Regions from separate parts of the Pandoraea faecigallinarum genome, predicted to be linked through region 1. Evidence: predicted binding sites of a transcription regulator. Region 1 holds the regulator's gene; each other region holds the start of a gene.

Evidence for each region. Region 1 encodes sigma-54, which starts transcription at its own class of promoters, with help from an activator protein. Its sites were predicted from a motif close to TGGCANGNAANCTGCTTT; they were not measured.
Region 2: a site for sigma-54 is predicted at 3,235-3,252, ahead of AB870_RS06715 (ammonium transporter). Genes of this name have one in related genera too.
Region 3: a site for sigma-54 is predicted at 4,720-4,737, ahead of AB870_RS17245 (acetyl-CoA acetyltransferase). Genes of this name have one in related genera too.

Annotation. Positions count from the first base shown of each region.
Region 1 is NZ_CP011807.3:572,779-579,309, reverse strand. It holds gene lptA (lipopolysaccharide transport periplasmic protein LptA) at 1-109, shown strand, start outside; gene lptB (LPS export ABC transporter ATP-binding protein) at 102-905, shown strand; gene AB870_RS02645 (RNA polymerase factor sigma-54) at 999-2,486, shown strand; gene hpf (ribosome hibernation-promoting factor, HPF/YfiA family) at 2,628-2,984, shown strand; gene AB870_RS02635 (PTS sugar transporter subunit IIA) at 3,167-3,676, shown strand; gene hprK (HPr(Ser) kinase/phosphatase) at 3,756-4,721, shown strand; gene AB870_RS02625 (PsiF family protein) at 4,891-5,220, shown strand; gene rapZ (RNase adapter RapZ) at 5,391-6,263, shown strand; gene mutY (A/G-specific adenine glycosylase) at 6,398-6,531, opposite strand, start outside.
Region 2 is NZ_CP011807.3:1,494,650-1,501,180, reverse strand. It holds gene AB870_RS06735 (amidohydrolase family protein) at 1-233, opposite strand, end outside; gene AB870_RS06730 (FAD-binding oxidoreductase) at 247-1,659, opposite strand; gene AB870_RS06725 (FadR/GntR family transcriptional regulator) at 1,701-2,432, opposite strand; gene AB870_RS06720 (antibiotic biosynthesis monooxygenase family protein) at 2,607-2,906, opposite strand; gene AB870_RS06715 (ammonium transporter) at 3,293-4,495, shown strand; gene AB870_RS06710 (ArsR/SmtB family transcription factor) at 4,633-4,974, opposite strand; gene AB870_RS06705 (arsenate reductase ArsC) at 5,207-5,722, shown strand; gene arsB (ACR3 family arsenite efflux transporter) at 5,725-6,531, shown strand, end outside.
Region 3 is NZ_CP011807.3:3,935,926-3,942,456, reverse strand. It holds gene AB870_RS17265 (LysR family transcriptional regulator) at 1-211, shown strand, start outside; gene AB870_RS17260 (SDR family NAD(P)-dependent oxidoreductase) at 299-1,054, opposite strand; gene AB870_RS17255 (TRAP transporter large permease) at 1,149-3,011, opposite strand; gene AB870_RS17250 (TRAP transporter substrate-binding protein) at 3,027-4,046, opposite strand; gene AB870_RS17245 (acetyl-CoA acetyltransferase) at 4,776-5,942, shown strand; gene AB870_RS17240 (acyl-CoA synthetase) at 5,963-6,531, shown strand, end outside.

The DNA.
Region 1 (6,531 bases):
GACCGGCACGCAAGGCACGCCGCCCGGCGCAAGCAAGCCGGCCGCGGCGCCCAAGGGGGATCTGCCGCCGCTGTCGCCTTCCAAGAACATCGGGAATCCGCGTGAGTAATTCTGCCAACAGCAACCCCTCGACCGCCCATCCGGGCGCCGGCCCGTCGGGCAAGCCGAGCGCGCTCGTGGTGCGCTCGCTCAAGAAGCAGTACGGCGCACGCACCGTCGTCAAGGATGTCTCGCTCGACGTGAAAAGCGGCGAGGTCGTGGGACTGCTCGGGCCGAACGGCGCGGGCAAGACGACGTCGTTCTACATGATCGTGGGGCTCGTGCCCGCCGACGACGGCGAGATCCAGCTCGACGGCAACCTCATCAGCGAGCTGCCGATTCACGAGCGCGCTCGCATGGGCGTGTCGTATCTGCCGCAGGAAGCGTCGGTGTTCCGCAAGCTCACGGTCGAGGACAACATCCGCGCCGTACTCGAATTGCAGGTGGATGCGCAAGGCAAGCCGCTCAAGCGCGACGAGATCGAGCGCCGCATCGAATCGCTGCTCGACGAGCTTCAGGTCAGCCATCTGCGCGAGAATCCGGCCATGTCGCTATCGGGCGGCGAGCGTCGTCGCGTGGAGATCGCCCGTGCGCTGGCCACGCAGCCGCGTTTTATTTTGCTCGACGAACCGTTCGCGGGCGTGGACCCGATCGCCGTGCTGGAAATCCAGCGGATCGTGCGCTTCCTGAAGGACCGTGGCATCGGTGTCCTGATTACCGACCACAACGTGCGCGAGACGCTTGGCATCTGCGACCATGCGTACATCATCAGCGAAGGCTCGGTACTCGCTGCCGGCACGCCCGACCAGATCGTTGCCGACGAAAGCGTCCGCCGCGTGTATCTGGGCGAAAATTTCCGGATGTAAAGCAAATTTTTCGCATGTAAACCCTGCCTCCGATAGGAGGCCAGGCCGGTTCCGTTGGCGTGACAAAGCCTCTACAATGAAGGCGAGACCGCTATGAAACCGACTCTTCAACTCCGCACCTCGCAGCACCTGACCCTCACGCCGCAGTTGCAGCAATCGATCCGGTTGTTGCAACTGTCGACGCTCGAACTTCAACAGGAAGTCGAGCACGCCCTCACGCAGAACCCGATGCTCGAACGCGAGGACGATTGGCTCGCGGGTTCGGTACGTGTCGGCACCGACGGGTCGCTGCGCAGCGAGCGGACCACGCCGTCGAGCAGCTCGAACGACAGCGCCGAGCCGGCCAACGGCCGCGACGAAACCCGCGAACTCGACGGCGAAGCCCGCTTCGACGACAGCGCGCAGGACAACGGCAGCGACTGGAGCCTGAACGACTTTGCCCGCTCGGGAAGTGCGTCGGACGACGACGACAATGCGCGCCCGCAACTCCACGTCGATCACCCCAACCTGCGTGAACACCTGCTGGCCCAGCTGCGCCTGACCAAGGCGGGGCCGCGCGATCGCGCACTGGTCGAATTCCTGATCGAATCGCTCGACGAAGACGGCTATCTCGGCTCGCTGCTCGACGAGATTCAGGCGGAAATGCCCGAGGAACTGGCGCTCGAGACCGAAGAGATCAACGCCGCGCTGGCACTGCTGCAAAGTTTCGACCCGGCGGGCGTGGGTGCGCGCAGCCCCGCCGAATGCCTGCGTCTGCAACTCCAGCGGCTGCCGGCAAGCAACGTGCGCACCCTATCGCTTCGCATCGTCACCGATCACCTGGAATTGCTCGCCGCGCGCGACTACACCCGGCTGCGCCGCCTGCTGGGCGTGAGCGAAGACAGCCTGCGCGCCGCCCATCAGCTCATTCGTTCGCTCGATCCGTTCCCGGGGGCCGCTTACGGTGCGCCGCAGGCCGACTACGTTGTGCCCGACGTACTCGTGCGCAAACAAGGCAGCGGCTGGACGGCCGAGCTCAATCCGGAGGTCATGCCGCGTCTGCGCATCAACGAAATGTACGCGCGGATCCTGCGAAACAACCGGAACGATCCCGGTACGGGCAACCTCCAACAGCAGTTGCAGGAAGCGCGCTGGCTTATCAAGAACATCCAGCAACGCTTCGATACGATCCTGCGCGTGGCGCAGGCCATTGTCGAGCGTCAAAAGAACTTCTTCACGCATGGCGAAATCGGCATGCGGCCCTTGGTTTTACGCGAGATTGCTGATACGCTGGGTTTACATGAATCCACGATTTCACGGGTGACGACGAGTAAGTACATGCTCACTCCATTTGGGACCTTCGAGCTTAAGTACTTCTTCGGATCGCACGTGGCAACGGAAGCCGGAGGCGCTGCGTCATCGACCGCTATCCGCGCACTCATCAAGCAACTCATAGGAGCAGAAGACCCGCAGAGCCCCCTTTCCGATAGCCGAATCGCGGAACTGCTGGCAGAGCAAGGTTTTGTGGTGGCGCGGCGAACGGTCGCGAAATACCGCGAGGCCATGCGAATTCCCGCAGTGAACTTGCGCAAATCTTTGTAGGACAGTCCTGGTGCGCCATGTTGGCCGCTGGGGCATTACGCCGCAGTGCGACATTGCGTCACGTCAATGGCTCGCGCTCATGCCGGCCAGCGTCAGCGTCGACACTGCCTGCACTTCGGCATTTCAGCAAGGAGAGCAGCTATGAATCTTCAGATCAGTGGACATCATCTCGAAGTCACCGCATCACTGAAAGAATATGTCGTCAACAAGCTCGAACGCGTGTTGCGCCATTTCGATCAGGTCATCAGCGTCGAGGTGATTCTTTCTGTCGACAAGTCCAAGGAGAAAGCGGGACGCCAGAACGCGAGCGTCACGGTCAATCTCAAGGGCAAGGAGATTTTCGTCGAGAAGTGTGACGAGAATATGTATGCCGCCATCGACAAGCTGATCGACATGCTCGACCGCAAGGTAATGCAGTACAAGGACAAGGTTCAGGATCACGGTCGCGAGGCCATCAAGCACCACCAGCCTCCTCCCGAGGCGGAACCGCTGCAATAACGCTGTTCCGGCGTGGTAGTCGCAATGACAGACACTGACGAAAAGCCGTAAGGAACCACCCGAGTGCAGATCCGTCTTTCGTAAGTCTGGCATCACCCACCGCGGGGCCGTTGAACGGCCCCTTTTGTATGGCTCGGCCCGGTTCCGTGGCTCGCCGCGAGCACGGCGGCGGGTGGTCTATAATGCGAGGTCAATCGGGGGTTGGAGGGCGACCAGGCGTTCGCCCGCATTACAAGATGAACCGTTTATTCAAACTCTTACCTGAGTCCAACATCCTGCTTGGACTGTCCGTCACCAGCAAGAAGCGCGTCTTCGAGCAAGCCGGCCTTCTCTTCGAGAACAAAGCCGCGCTTGCCCGCGCTACGGTCACCGACAACCTGTTCGCACGCGAGCGTCTGGGTTCGACCGGGCTCGGCGAAGGGGTGGCGATTCCGCACGGCCGCATCAAGGGCCTGAAGCACCCGATGGCGGCATTCATTCGTCTCGCAGAGGCGATTCCCTTCGAAGCGCCCGACGGCCAGCCGGTTTCCCTGCTGTTTTTCCTGCTGGTGCCCGAACAGGCCACACAGCAACATCTCGAGATCCTTTCCGAAATTGCGCAGCTGCTCTCGGATCGCACCATGCGCGAGACGCTGGTCAACGCGCCCAGCGCCAGGGATATTTCCATCGCACTCGAGAACTGGCAGCCCTGATGCGGCCGCCATCCGGCACGAGTCACCGCGAACATAGACGAACCTGTAGCTCTCACATCCAACCGAACGAGGCGACGCGGTGGAACTGACCGGCATCAACGCGCAAAGCATTTTCGACGACAACGCCGCAACGCTGCGTCTGTCGTGGCTCACTGGCCACGAGGGGTGGGAACGCGGCTTTACGCCCGAGAGCGTGGCGACCGCCACGTCCAGTGCCGACCTCGTGGGCCACCTGAACCTCATCCACCCGAACCGGATTCAGGTCCTCGGCGAAGCGGAACTGCGTTACTACCAGCGTCTCACGGACGAAAACCGCAAGCGCCACATGGGCGAAGTCATCGCGCTGGAACCGCCCTTCCTCGTGGTCGCCGACGGCCTCGAAGCGCCGCCCGACCTGGTGTTGCGCTGTACCCGCTCCTCGACCCCGCTGTTCACCACACCGATGTCGACGGCATCCGTCATCGACAGCCTGCGCCTGTATATCTCGCGCGTGTTCGCGCCGCGCTGCACGATGCACGGCGTTTTCATCGACATTCTGGGCATGGGCGTATTGCTGACCGGCGATTCCGGGCTGGGCAAGAGCGAACTCGGCCTCGAACTCATCAGCCGTGGACACGGACTGGTCGCCGACGATGCGGTCGATTTCGTGCGTCTGGGTCCCGATTTCGTCGAAGGCCGCTGCCCGCCGTTGCTGCAAAACCTGCTGGAAGTGCGCGGCCTGGGCCTGCTCGACATCAAGACCATCTTCGGTGAAACCGCGGTCCGCCGGAAGATGAAGCTCAAGCTCATCGTGCAACTGGTGCGCCGTCCCGACGGCGAATTCCAGCGTTTGCCGCTCGAAGCGCAGACGGTGGACGTGCTGGGGCTGCCCATCAACAAGGTGATTCTGCAAGTGGCAGCCGGGCGAAATTTGGCCGTGCTGGTGGAGGCCGCCGTGCGCAACACGATCTTGCAGTTGCGCGGCATCGATACGCTCAAGGACTTCATGGAACGCCAGCGTCAGGCCATGCAGGATCCGGACGGCATGCAGGGCAAGCTGCTCTGAAACACCACCGGGCCGTGCGACGGTCCGTAGCGCCCGAACCCTCCGGGTATACCGCAAGTTTTGCGTTTTTCTGTCAACGCCGCCCGATTGCGGCGCGTTTTCTATCATGTTGTAATCGCTACGCGGTCCACCCCGTGCCCGTGCGTGACGACCTTATGGAGAGACGATCATGAAAAAAGCACTTGCTGCATTGCTCCTGGTATCCCCGCTGCTCGCATCGCCCGTGTTTGCCCAGACGGCCGCCGCACCGGCATCCGCGCCCAAGGCAACCAACTCGCAACAGGACAAGATGAAGGCTTGCAACGCGCAAGCGGCCGGCAAGAAGGGCGACGACCGCAAGGCGTTCATGAAGCAATGCCTGTCGGCAGGCGGCGCCCCCGCGGCCAAGCAGACGCAGCAGGAAAAGATGAAGACCTGCAACACGCAAGCCTCCGGCAAGAAGGGAGACGACCGCAAGGCATTCATGAAGCAGTGTCTGTCGAACCAGCCCGCTGCCTGAGGCCACTCTCGCGGCATTCACACGACGGCGCCCTTTTTGGGCGCCGTTTTCGTTTGAAGCCCGTGATTTCGCGCAAATGCGGCGAATACGCGCTGAACATTCCCGTTTCTTGCCGTTCGACACCCGTACGACACAATCGCTTACCATGATGGTTGTATTCGGGAAATGTCATGAAGATCGTACTGATTACCGGCGTCTCCGGATCGGGCAAATCGCTCGCTCTGAACGTCCTCGAGGATGCGGGATACTACTGCGTCGACAATCTGCCGTCGCGCTTTCTGCCTGAACTCGCCGTCTACCTCGGCACGCAAAATTACACACGCCTCGCGGTCGCCATCGACGCGCGCAGCGGCGGCTCGCTCGCCGAATTGCCGCCGATCATTGGCGGCCTGCGCCGTTTTGGCCATGACGTTCGCGTGCTTTTCCTGAACGCCACCACGCAGACACTGGTGCAACGTTTTTCCGAGACACGCCGCCGCCATCCGCTCTCCGTGACCGGCGACGATATCCTCTCGGCGACCGGCTCGCTCGTGGAAGCCATCGAAAAAGAGCGCGAGATGCTCAGTAGCGTGACCGAACTCGGTCACCAGATCGACACCAGCAACTTGCGCGCGAGTGCGCTGCGACGCTGGATTCGCGAGTTCGTTCAGCACGACCAGACGGGACTCACGCTGATGTTCGAGTCGTTCGGCTTCAAACACGGCGTGCCGCTGGACGCCGATCTGGTGTTCGACGTCCGCTCCCTGCCCAATCCGTATTACGACGTGCAGTTGCGCCCGCTTACCGGGCGCGATCAGCCGGTGATCGATTTTCTGTCGGCAATTCCCGAGGTCGACGAGATGATCAACGACATCGGCGCCTACTTGCAGAAGTGGCTGCCGAGCTACATGCGCGATAACCGCAGTTATCTGACGGTCGCCATCGGCTGCACCGGCGGGCAGCACCGCTCGGTGTTCATCTCCGAGACGCTGGGCGCGCGCTTTCGCAACGAGGCCGCCGTGCTCGTGCGCCATCGCGAACTGGCGCCTGCCGAGACACCGTGACCCTGACGGGCGAGCAGGCCCGTGCGCATCGCGACTGCCGTTGGGCTTGCGTCAGGTTGGCTGCGCCGGTTCGGCTCCGTCGGACTCCTCCCATCGGGTCGCCCCATCGGATCGACGGTATGCGTTCGTCCCCGTCAGGTCGGCAACGACAGTTGAGCCGTGCCCGAGGGATGAAGCGACAGGGCGTCGGCGATCTTCCGGATCGGCGACGGTAAGCCCGCCGCCGCCACACCCGCCCCATCCAGCCACGCGTGGTTGTCGTCGTTCG
Region 2 (6,531 bases), 920 kb from region 1:
TGCACCAGCACGCCGTAGGTCATGCCCGTGGCGTCGAGCATCGCGAGGTATTTGTCCTCAGGCGCGGGCGGCGGCGTATAGCTGCGCTCGGGCACCATCGGGTAGGCCTCGCTGGCGGCGACCACGTGAGCATGCGTGTCGACAGCGCCGAACGGCACGTCGAACGTGGGCGGATCGATCTCCGGCAGCGGCCCGAGACACAGCGGCGCGCCAGAGGTGGAACTTGCGGACATGTCGACTCCTCAGTTAGATCAGTTTCCCAGGGTTCATGATGCCGGCCGGGTCGAACACGGCCTTGATCTCGCGCATCAGACGCAACTCCAGCGGTGACTTGTACTTTACGAAGTAGTCCCGCTTGAGTTGACCAATGCCATGCTCGGCGCTGATGCTGCCGCCGAAACGCGCCACTTCGTCGAGCACTTCGGCCGTGATCGCTTCGCCCTGCCGGGCCATGAAATCGGCCGGCGCGCCTGCCGGACGCGACAGGTTGTAGTGCAGATTGCCGTCGCCGAAATGGCCGAAGATGAATGGGCGCACCTGCGGACACACGCCTCGTACGCGCGCTTCGGCGCTCGTCATGAACGCCGGAATCGATTCGATCGGCAGCGAGATGTCGTGCTTCAGATGCGGACCGTCGGCACGTTGCGCCTCGGAAATTTCCTCTCGAAGCTTCCACATCTCCTCGACCTGGGCCAGCGTGGACGACACCACGGCGTCCGCACACAGATCGCGCTCGATAGCCGTCTCGATCACGCGTTCGAGCAACGCCCCCAGCGCCTGCTCGTCGGCCGTATCGGCCAGTTCGACCAGCACGTAACCGGGATGACGCTCGCCGAACGGCGCGCGTACGCCGGGCACATGGGCCATGACCAGATCGACGCACTCGCCCGTGAAGAATTCGAATGCCTGCATGCGCGGGCCGCACTCGGCGAACAGCAGTTCGTAGAGTTCCAGCGCCTGACGCGGCGACGTGACCGCCGCAATCACGACCTGGCGCACCGGCGTGGGCGCATACAGGCGCAGCGCCGCCGCCGTGATGACGCCCAGCGTGCCCTCCGAGCCGATGAGCAACTGCTTGAGGTCGTAACCGGTATTGTCCTTGCGCAGTGTACGCAGGCCGTGGAGGATCTCGCCGTTCGGCAGCACGGCTTCCACTCCCAGCACGAGTTCGCGCGTCATGCCATAGCGCACGACGTTCACGCCGCCGGCGTTCGTGGCGAGATTGCCACCGAGTTGACACGAACCCTCGGCCGCCAGACTGAGCGGCAGCAGGCGGTTCGCGTCACGCGCCGTACGTTGCAGGTCTTCGAGAATGCAGCCGGCTTCGGCCACCAGCGTGTTGGCGATGGTGTCCAGACTGCGCACGGCGTTCATGCGATCGAGGCTCAACACCACGTTGTGCGCCGACTTGTCGGGCGTGGCGCCGCCGCACAGCCCCGTGTTGCCGCCGCGCGGCACGACGGGCGTGGCGGTGCTCTGGCACAGCGCGAGGATCCGCGCGACATCCTCCGTCGAGCGCGGACGCACGACGGCCTGCGCGCAGCCGCGATACATGCCGCGCCAGTCGGCGAGCCAGGGCGCAATGTCGTCTGCGCAAGTGAGAACGCTGTCGGCGCCGACGGCATCGATGAGACGTTGAGCGAAAGCAGTGAGGGTCATGGCGGTACGCGTCGGGGACGTCGGGGAAACGGGGTGGGATGTCAGGCACGCGTCGGCGCAATGGCGCCGGTGATGATGTCGCGTCCGGGCAAGGTCAGCCCGAGCCGGGCCGACGCGCGCAGCAGATGCGAGAGTGCCGCCGCCTTGGCAAGCAGCGGATCGCGCGCCTTGATCGCATTGAAGACGGCGACGTGCTCCTGATGCACCTGCGCCGCCAGACCTTCATGGCGCAACGTATTCGTACGTGCGGCCTGCACGACCTGCCGGATTTGCAGGTTCAGGTATTGCAGCAAGTCCGCGTAATAGCGGTTGTGCGTGGCGCGCGCAATGGCGGCGTGAAAAGCGGTGTCGAACTCGACACCGTTCTCGGGGTGATACAGGTTCGTTTCGAGCCCGGCCAGAATGTCTTCGAGTCGCCGGATGTCTTCGTCCGTGTGGCGCACGGCGGCCAGTGCGGCGGCGGTGCTCTCCAGATCCAGACGAAGTTCGTAGACGCTGGCGAGATCTGCCGCGTCCTGTCCGACCGGCACCTGAAAGCCGCTTTGCGGCGTGCGTGCCTTCACCGTTACCCCCGCGCCCTGCCGGCTGTCGATCATTCCCTGCGCGCGCAGGCGTTCGGTGACCTCGCGAATCACCGCGGAACTCACACCGTACGTTTCGGCAAGCTGCTTGCCGGTCGGCAACTTCGTGCCGACGGGATAGACGCCCTGCCGGATCGCGTCGAGCAACTGTTGCGCGACCTGTTCGGTCAGGGTCTTGGGCCTGGTCGTCATGCGCTTACGGAGTCTCGTGCTTTTCTGGTTTGCATGTTATCTGAAAACTTTTCGTAACTGATATCGTGTTAACCCTTATTTCCCGTCGCACAAAACAGAAGCGGCGAGGGAGGCTCGTCCCGTCGCCGCCTATTGATTCAACCGAGATCCGCGCGCACGCGATGCGCGCCATGTTCAGAAGCCGATCAAAGCTTCCGTCACGTGACCGACATTCGGCGGTGCCGCGAAGCACTCGCTTACCAGCGCGCGCCATTGCTGGAAGGCATCCGAATTGCGGAAGTGCACGGTGTGATCTTCGAGCGTTTCCCAGGTCACGACAAGACTGTAGTGTGCCGGCTGCTCGATGGACTTGAGCAGACGCATGCCGTGGCAGCCCTTCGAGCCCTTGAACAGCGGCGCCGCCTTGACGACACCTTGTTCGAATTCGGCTTCCTTGCCGGGCTTCACTTCGATCTGGGCGATTTCAAAAATCATGGTTTTCCTCAGTGATGGATTCGTGATGATGCGCATGCCGATGAACGCCTGATTCTATACCGCACATTCGTGGGATGCACCGCGTGAGCCAGGCCGATCGCTGTCGATTCCTATCGATTCCTGTCAGGCCCGATCCCTGCCCGGCCGCCCCATGGCTTCGGCCCGTCCGGGCGCCGGGCACATGGCTGTCCCGGCGCACATGCACGCACTTGCGTGCACGCGGATCACCCACGCCGCTTGGTTGCAGCACCACGAACGTGCAACATGCTCCACGCAAAGATGGATCGACAGGTAAAACTCCTATGCAAATCAAGGCGATGATGATCTCTGGCATCGGTCTTGCATGTGGTCATCTCTCCTCACGTTTGCACCAAAAGAGCACATTCATGCCCAATTCCAATACACCCGGCGACGTGCTGTTCCTGCTGCTCGGCGCGATCCTTGTGCTGGCCATGCACGCCGGTTTTGCGTTCCTCGAACTAGGCACCGTCCGCAAGAAAAATCAGGTCAATGCGCTGGTCAAGATCCTGACGGACTTTGCCGTCTCGGGACTTGCGTACTTCTTCATCGGTTATCCGCTCGCGTACGGCGTCGATTTCTGGTCGAGTGCGGCCGTGCTGTCCGAGCACAACGGTTATGCGCTGATCAAGTTCTTTTTTCTGCTGACGTTTGCGGCGGCGATTCCGGCCATCGTGTCCGGCGGGATTGCGGAACGTGCCCGGTTCCACCCGCAGTCGGTGGCGACGTTCTTCCTCGTGGGCGTGATCTATCCGTTCTTCGAAGGCATTGCGTGGAACGGGCATCTCGGCATTCAGGACTGGCTCACGCGAGCGCTCGGTGCTCCGTTCCACGATTTCGCCGGGTCGGTGGTCGTACATGCCGTGGGCGGATGGATCGGACTCGCCGCCGTGCTGCATCTGGGTGCGCGGCGCGGGCGCTATAACGGTCAGGGTCAGGTAGCCGCGCATCCACCGTCGTCGATTCCGTTTCTGGCGCTCGGCGCGTGGATACTGATCGTCGGCTGGTTCGGCTTTAACGTGATGAGCGCCCAGCGTGTGGGCGGCATTTCGGGGTTGGTGGCGGTGAACTCGTTGATGGCGATGGTCGGCGGCACACTGGTGGCGATGTGGGTCGGCAAGGACGATCCGGGCTTCATCCACAACGGCCCGCTGGCGGGCCTCGTCGCAGTCTGCGCCGGCTCGGACGTCATGCATCCGCTCGGTGCGCTGGTCGTGGGGGCGATGGCGGGCGGCCTGTTCGTGTGGCTCTTTACCGTGACCCAGAACCGGCTGCGCATCGACGACGTCCTTGGCGTGTGGCCGCTTCACGGCGTGTGCGGCGTCTGGGGCGGTCTGGCAGCGGGCATCTTCGGTCAGACGTGGCTCGGCGGGCTGGGCGGCGTGAGCTTCGTCGCGCAGTTGACCGGCACGCTGATGGGCGTGGCGATCGCCTTTGCCGGCGGCTACATCGTCTACGGGGTCATCAAACGCGTGAGCGGATTGCGGCTGGACGACGAGCAGGAGTACTACGGCGCCGATCTCTCGATCCATAAGATCACGGCGACGCCGGAGCGCGAGACGAACTGGTGATGAAGGTGAATCATCGAAGGTGGCCGGCACGGGCGAAGGGCTCCGCTGGCGTGCCTTGGCAAATCAGGCGGCCATCTTGTTCGTGCTCGTACCTGAATGGATGTGGGAATGGGGGGATGTAGGGACAGGCAGCGAGGTCAGGCTGCAACCGTCTTCGGTTTGCACTTGACCGCTTTCTTCGGCGTGCAGGCCTCGGCACCCTGACAGCAATTCTCCGTCAGGAAGTCGATGAGACTGTTCATGTGGTCAATTGCCGGTGCGTAATAGATGAATCGCCCCTCCTGGCGCGCAGTGACAAGGCCGGAGTGAGTCAATTCCTTCAAATGGAAGGACAACGTAGCGCTCGCGAGACCGAGGGCTTCCTGAATCACACCAACGCTGAGCCCGTCCGGCGCGGCCGTGACGAGCAGGCGAAAAACCGCGAGGCGGGTGGGCTGCGCCAAGGCGGCAAGCGCTTTGACTGCGTCGTTTTCCTTCATGGTGCTTGGTCGCAATGGTTAAGCAACTATTCTAAGCCTATCGAGATGGATGTGGCGCGTGAGCAGCCATTCCTCACCTGTGAGGCGTGTATCCCACAATCCCACCTTGGGGATCTGGTGTTCAGTCAGCCCTATACCCTGCTGTCCGAACGGCGCTTGTCGGGCATCAACATTTCTATTATATTGGAAATGTCGATTTAACTCGACCATGCCCGTCAAGCGGAGAATTTTCGTGACCGAACAACGCAAATACAACGTCCTCTTCCTGTGCACGCACAACTCGGCGCGCTCGATTCTGGCAGAGGCCGCGTTGAACGCACTGGCCGGCGACAGATTCGCCGCCTACAGTGCTGGCAGCCATCCCGGGACGGCACCGAATCCGCTCGGCATCGAGTTGCTGCGCTCGCGGGAGATCTCGGTTGAAGGGCTGCGCAGCAAGAGCTGGGACGAATTTGCGGTCGACGGCGCACCGCGCATCGACTTCATCGTCACCGTTTGTGACGACGCCGCCGGGGAGGTCTGCCCGATTTGGCCCGGTCATCCGGCCAAGGCGCACTGGGGTGTGCCCGACCCGTCGCAGGTCGACGGTACCGAAGAGGAAAAGCGCCGGGCTTTTCTAGATACCTTCGTACGACTAAAAAAGCGCATCGAATTGTTCACCCGGCTGTCGCTCGATAAGCTCGACCGTATGGCGGTTCAGAAGGAAATGCAGAACATCGGCACGTCGCTACGCGAGAAAGGGGAGTGAAGATGTCGGACAGTCAAACCGTCGATACGCCGTCGGAGAAACCCGCCGGGGGTATCGGGTTCTTTGAGCGATACCTGTCCGTGTGGGTCGCCTTGTGCATCGTTGCAGGTATCGGGCTCGGCAAACTGATGCCAGGTGCCGTGCAGTCGATTTCCGCACTTGAGGTCGCACACGTCAACCTGCCCGTGGGCATCCTCATCTGGGTGATGATTATCCCGATGCTCCTGCGAATCGACTTTGCTTCGCTGGGCAAGGTTCGCAGTCAGGTCAGGGGCATTGGCGTCACGCTCGTCATCAACTGGGCGGTGAAACCGTTCACGATGGCGTTCCTCGCCTGGGTGTTCGTGCGGCACGTGTTCGCGTCGATGTTGCCTGCTGACCAGTTGGACAGCTACGTTGCCGGCCTGATTCTTCTGGCCGCTGCGCCGTGTACCGCCATGGTGTTCGTATGGAGCCAACTGACGAAGGGTGACCCGTATTTCACGCTCTCGCAGGTAGCGCTAAACGACGTGATTATGGTTTTCGCGTTTGCGCCGGTTGTCGGCTTGCTGCTGGGCATCTCGAACATTGCGGTTCCCTGGGACACGCTTCTGACATCGGTGGTGCTTTACATCATCATCCCGGTCATCATTGCGCAGTACCTTCGCAAGGTGCTGTTGGCAAATGGAGACGCTGGTTTCCAGCGCGCACTCGCGAAGATTGGTCCGTTTTCCATTGCTGCGCTGTTGCTTACGCTGGTGCTGCTCTTTGCCTTCCAAGGTGAGCAAATCATTGAGCAGCCAGGCGTTATCGTGCTTCTCGCCGTGCCC
Region 3 (6,531 bases), 1.9 Mb from region 1:
GTCGATGAGCAGTGCAAGCGCGTCGGGCAACGCGGTGTTCAAGCCGCTCAGGAACGCTCCCGTGGCCGAAGTGGCGCTGTTATGGAGCCGTGACAATCACAATCCGTGCGTGGCGACGTTCGTTGAGAACGCGCGCAGCGTGTGGCGGGAGATGCAGCGCGCGCCGGGCGCACGGCTGGTGCCCGATCTGCCGGACACCAGCCTTCGGTAGGCGTTGGGGGAGGGAAGGAAGTCTGCCGGGTGAGTGGCGCCCGGATGACGCGTCAATGCGCAGGCGCGGCGGCGCCAGTGTGCGACGTCAGATTTCGAGAATCCCGGCGGCAACGAAACCGCCATCGACCGGCAGAATATGCCCGGTCACATACGAAGCGTCGTCCGATGCGAGGAAGCTCACCGCACCCGCGATCTCGGCCGGTTGCCCGTAGCGCCCGAGCGGCGTCGTCTGTGTGTAGTTGCGACGCGACACGTCGGAATGCAGCACCTGCGTGAGCGGCGTGTCGATCGGACCGGGGGCAATGCCGTTGGCGGTAATGCCGAACGGCGCGAGTTCGATGGCCATCTGACGCGTGAGCCCGATCACGGCCGCCTTCGACGTGCCGTAAGCCGTGCGCCCCGCGCTGGCCAGAATGCCCGCCACCGAAGCCAGATTGACGATGCGTCCCCAACGCTGTTCGCGCATGAGTCGCGCCGCGTGCTGCCCGCACAGCAGCGTGCCCGTGAGGTTCACATTCATCACCTGATGCCAGTGGTCGAGCGGATAGTCGAGAAACGGATACGTCTTGGCGATGCCGGCATTGTTGACGAGCACGTCGCAGCGTCCATGCCTTTTCGCGATCTGAGAAAAGCCGTCGGCAATCGACGCCTCCTCGCCCACATTCATGCCCAGCGCCCAGGCCTTGCCGCCGGAGGCGTTGAGTGCTGCCGCCGTCTCCGTTGCCGCGCCTTCGTTCAGATCGGCGACGACCACGGTCATGCCATCCTTTGCCAAACGTTCGCAGATGGCGGCACCGATGCCCATGCCCCCACCCGTGACTACTGCTACCTTCTCAGTCATGCTATGGACTCCTAAATTTACTGATAGTTACAGCACGGGCCCCGCCGCCCGCAAAGCGGCGGAGCCCGTCGGTGAAACCGTTAAGTGATTTGCGTTACTTCAGGAAACCGATCGAGATCCAGGGGATGAAGACCACGACGAGCAGGGCGACGAGCAGGGCGCCCATGTAGGTCCACATCCGGTTGAACACCTTGTCGGGCGACGTTTTGCCGATGGCGCACGCGGCGTAGAATCCGACACCGAGCGGCGGTGCGAACAGGCCCATGCCCATCGACAGGATCACCACCATGGCGTAGTGCACGTCGTGGATGCCGAGCGAGCGCGCGACCGGAAACAGCAGCGGGCCGAACAGCACGATGGCCGGAATCCCTTCGAGCACGCTGCCCAGCACGATGAATACGACCACCGAGATGAGCAGGAAGCCGACCTGGCCGCCGGGCACGCCGTGCATCAGGCTGACGAGCTTCGCCGAGAAGCCCGATTGCGTGAGCGCCCACGCCATGGCGGTCGCCATGCCGATGATGAGCAGGATCGCACCGGACAGGGCCGCCGTCTCGGTGAGCAGCGGATACAGACGCTTGAAGTTCAGATGTTTCTTGAAAGCGTGAACGATCAGGCCGATGACGATCGTGTAGGCAATGCCGATGGTCGAGACTTCCGTTGCCGTGGCAGCGCCTTCGATCACGGCCGTGCGGATGAGAATCGGCAGGGCGAGGGCGGGCAGCGCGACGATGAACGTCTTGTCGATCACGCCCCACGGTGCACGGCGTGCCGCGTTCGGCGCTTCCTTGCGCGAGCGGGCAAAGCACACCACGACGATGGCGAGCGTTGCGATGACCGCCGGGAGCAGGCCGCCGACGAACAGGGCGGTGATCGACACGCCGCATACGGCACCGATCGTGATGAGGACGAGACTCGGCGGGATCGTCTCCGTCATGGCTCCGGTCGCCGACAGCAGCGCGACGAGGTCTTCCTGTTTGGAGCCGCGACGCTGCATCTCGGGGAAGAGCGCCGGGGCGACGGCGGCCATGTCGGCGGCCTTCGAGCCGGAGATTCCCGAGACGAGGAACATCGCCCCGAGCAGCACGTATTGCAGGCCGCCGCGCACGTGTCCGAGCAGCGAGGCCATGAATTCGATCAGGCTGCGCGCCAGCCCGCTCATTTCGATGAGCGCGCCGAGCAGCACGAACAACGGTACCGACAGCAGCACCAGGCCCGACATGCCTTCGTCCATACGGCTGACGACGATCTGCAACGGGGCGTCGGTCACGAGCGCCAGATACGCCAGGGTGGCCGTTCCGAAGGCAAACGCGATCGGAATGCCGCCTGCCACGCACGCGCCGACGATCAGCACGAAGAAGATCAGCAGGTTGTAGTTGCCCATGGCGATGAGCGTCGGACGACCGAGCCAGAGGGCAGCGCCGAGTGCCGCGACGAACAGCACGCCGAGGCCGAACTGACGCATGCTGGAGCAGCGCGCCATGCGCGAGACCGCGGCAATGAGCATCAACGCCGCGCCCACCGGAAGGGCGGCGGCGCGCAGCCCGTCAGGAATTTCCAGCGCGGGTGTGGTGATGTCCATCTGTTCGATGGCATGTGTGTACGCCGGCATGATGATGAGGGCGACGAACACGCATACCGTGAGCGCGGCCATGGTCTGGAACCAGTCGCGCCATGCAGCGGGAAGTTTGTTGACGATGGCGGACAGACGCATGTGCTCGCCCCGGTCCAGGGCGAGGACGGCGCCGAGCATCGACAGCCAGATGAACAGGATCTGCGCGAGTTCGTCCGACCACGTGAGCGGATTGTCGAACCCGTAACGCGAGACCACGCCCGCGAGCAGGATGAAAGTCTCCGCCACCACCAGCAGCACGGCAGCCGCTTCGGTGACTTTCATCACCGCGCGGTTGACGTGGCAGAAGAGGCGGGCGAGCGCGTGCGTCGGCTCGGCCGTCATCGTCAACGTTTCCATTTACGCGAGCTTCCCAGTGTACTTTTCCAACATGGCCCATGCTTCGTCGCCGAACTTCTTGTGCCATTCGGCATAGAAGCCCGCCGCGCGCAGCTTCTCGCGGAATTGCTCGTTGTTCGGTGCATTGAACACGAGACCCTTCTGCTTGAGTTCGGCGGTCACGCCCTCATTGAGCTTGCGCACGTCTTCGCGCTGCGCCACGGCGGCAGCGTTGACGTTGGCGGTGACGATGTCCTGCAAGTCCTTCGGCAGCTTGTCCCACTTCTGCTTGTTGGCCAGGAACCAGAAGCCGTCCCACATGTGGTTCGTCATCGACACGTACTTCTGCACTTCGTAGAGCTTGGCCGTGGTCAGCAGGGCCAGCGGGTTTTCCTGCGCTTCGACGATGTGGGTCTGCAAGGCCGAATACACTTCGGCGAAGTTGATCGACGTGGGCGACGAATCGAACGCGCGGAACATCGACGTCCACAGCGGGCTGGTCGGCACGCGAATCTTCAGGCCCTTGAGATCGGCCGGCGAATTGATGGGACGGCTGCTCGTGGTGATCTGGCGATAGCCGTTCTCCCAGATCTTGTCGAACGCGAACACCGTCGTCTTCGCGATCTGACCGCGAACGTGCTTGCCGAGATCGCCGTCCATGGCGGCCCACACCTGGCTGTAGTCCTTGAACGCGAAGCCCACGCCCGAGATCTGCGCGGCCGGCACGAGCGTGCCGAGAATCAGCGGCGAGAGCGTGAAGTAGTCGATCGCGCCCGAGCGGATCTGGCTGAGCATGTCGCTGTCGGAGCCGAGCTGGTTGTTCGGGTAGATCTGGAAGTCGACGCGGCCCTTCGATTGCTCCGCGATCTTCTGCGCCATCTCCTTGGCGCGGATGTTCATCGGGTGGCTGACAGGCAGGTTGTTGGCAAACTTCAACGTAAATTCTGCAGCGTGGGCTTGCGTCTGGTACAACCCCGTAGCGGCAGCTGCCGATGTGGCGGCCACGACCTTGATGAAGTGGCGGCGATCCATGGTGCTCATACTGCATGTCTCCTTGTTTATAGGTTTGTGACTGCGTCTGAAGCTCGGGCCATGCGAGCGTGCTGCCTTGCAATGTCCCGGCCAACTCGGAAGGCGATGCGCGAGCGTTTCGCTATGTCCGAACATTCGGCTCGCAAGTGGCTAGGTAATCTTACGCAAATCGAATGCCAGTTCGGTGCCCGAACGGGAAAACCCTTACGTTGTTAAGCATTAGTGAAATCCCGTGTTCCGTTCGCGAGTGCTCCGGAGCGCCGTTCGTCAGGCGAGGCAAGGCTTTGCAGCCGGTTTGCCGCGGGCCGTGCGTTTTGCTGCATGTGCGAATCGGGGCCGGATAGACGAAAAGACGCCGGTGTGACACCTGTCGCATTTGGCGCTCGGCCTGCGACACCTGTCGCATCGCCGGGTGAGCAAGGTGCGACAGGTGTCGCAGCCGTTGCGCGATGCGTTTTCTTGTTGCGGCACAGCAAACGGCGCTCACCCGGCGCGATGCAAAATTCACTTGATGCGGCGGCAAATCCCGCTTTACGCTTGCGTCAATTGCGAAAGCGCCACAAGCGCAGGAAAGACATCGACTTCGCAACGACGACTGACCGAGCCGTCGATGTGAAAGATCCGGCACTGCGGAGCATTCCGTAATATTCCGTAATGTCCGCGCAGTCGCGCTACACGGGGCTGGCATCGAAATTGCTCACCGGAGTCTGGATGACCCCATTTTTCCGGAGACACTTCATGGTTGCTGCATGCCTTACCGGCTGGGCCCACTCCCAGTTCGGCAAACTCGATAACGTCGACGCCGAAGTCCTGCTGGCCGACGTCGCTCAGGCCGCACTCGACGATGCGGGCCTTTCGCCCGAACAGATCGATTCGATTCACGTTGGCACTTTCAATGGCGGTTTCCTGTATCAGGACTTCCCGTCCTCGCTCGTCTTCAACCGCATTTCCGGGCTGCGCTTCAAGCCGGCCACGCGTTACGAGAATGCGTGCGCCACGGGATCGGCTGCCGTGCATGGCGGACTGCAATCGATCGAAGCGGGCAAAGCCACGCATGTGCTCGTGATCGGCTTCGAGAAAATGACGGAGCTCGCCACGCCGCAGGTCGGCGAGGTGTTGCTCAAGTGTTCGTATGCACGTGAGGAAGCCGGAATCCCCGGGGGGTTCGCGGGCGTATTCGGGACCATCGCGCAGGCGTATTTCGAGCGTTACGGCGATCAGTCCGATGCCCTCGCGCGTATCGCCGCCAAGAACCATCGCAATGGCAGTGTGAATCCGTACGCGCACATGCGCCGCGATTTCGGCTACGACTTTTGCCGCAACGTCTCCGAGAAGAACCCGTTCGTGGCTGGTCCGCTCAAGCGCACGGACTGCTCGATGGTCTCCGACGGGGCGGCAGCGCTCGTGATCTCGAAGGCGGACGTCGCGCGCACCATGCCCAAGTCGGTCGGCTTTCGCGCGGCGGTGCAGGTCAACGATTACCTGCCGCTCTCGCGGCGCGATCCGCTCGCGTTCGAGGGCGGTCAGCACGCGTGGCGCCAGGCGCTGGGCGTTGCCGGGGTTTCGCTCAGGGATCTGTCGCTGGTCGAGACGCACGATTGCTTCACCATCGCCGAACTGATCGAGTACGAGGCGATGGGCCTGGCGAAGCCGGGGCAGGGCGCGAATGTCCTGGCTGAAGGGCTGACGGAAAAGAACGGGCTGCTGCCGGTCAATCCGTCGGGTGGCCTGAAGGCGAAGGGGCATCCGGTCGGCGCGACCGGTGTGTCGATGCACGTGATGGCGGCGATGCAATTGACGGGCACGGCCGGGGAGATGCAGATCCCGAACGCCAAGCTCGCGGGCGTCTTCAACATGGGCGGCGCGGCGGTGGCGAACTACGTGAGCATTCTCGAAGCACGCTGAGTGCATACAGGAGACGAGAGATGCTCAAGAAGGTCATGAATCTCGGCCGACTGCTGGCCGACGTCGCCCGCCGTCATCCGGACGAGCCCGGCCTCATCGTCGGTGACAAGGTCACGACATGGGGCGAGATCGACGCCCGCGTGAATGCGGCGGTCGACGCCCTGCGCAAGCTCGGTGTCGGCAAAGGCGACAAGCTACTGGTGCATTCGCGCAACAACCTGCCGATTTTCGAAAGCGCATGGATCGCGTTTCGCCTCGGCGCCGTGTGGGTGCCGACGAACTTCCGCATCACCGCCCCCGAAGCCGCCTATCTGGGGCAGTCGAGCGGTGCCTGCGCGATGATTTACGACGCCGGTTTCGAAGGTCATGTCGACGCGGTGCGCGCCGCGTCCCCGGCGCTGCGCCATGTGATTTCGATCGGCGCACCGCGCGAAGGCGAATTGCATTACGAGACGCTGGTGGCCGAACATCTGGGCGCGCCGGGTTACGAGGAAGAGGTCGAGTACGAGGATCCGCTGTGGTTCTTCTACACGTCGGGCACGACCGGACATCCGAAGGCCGGTGTGCTTTCGCACGGACAGATGGCGTT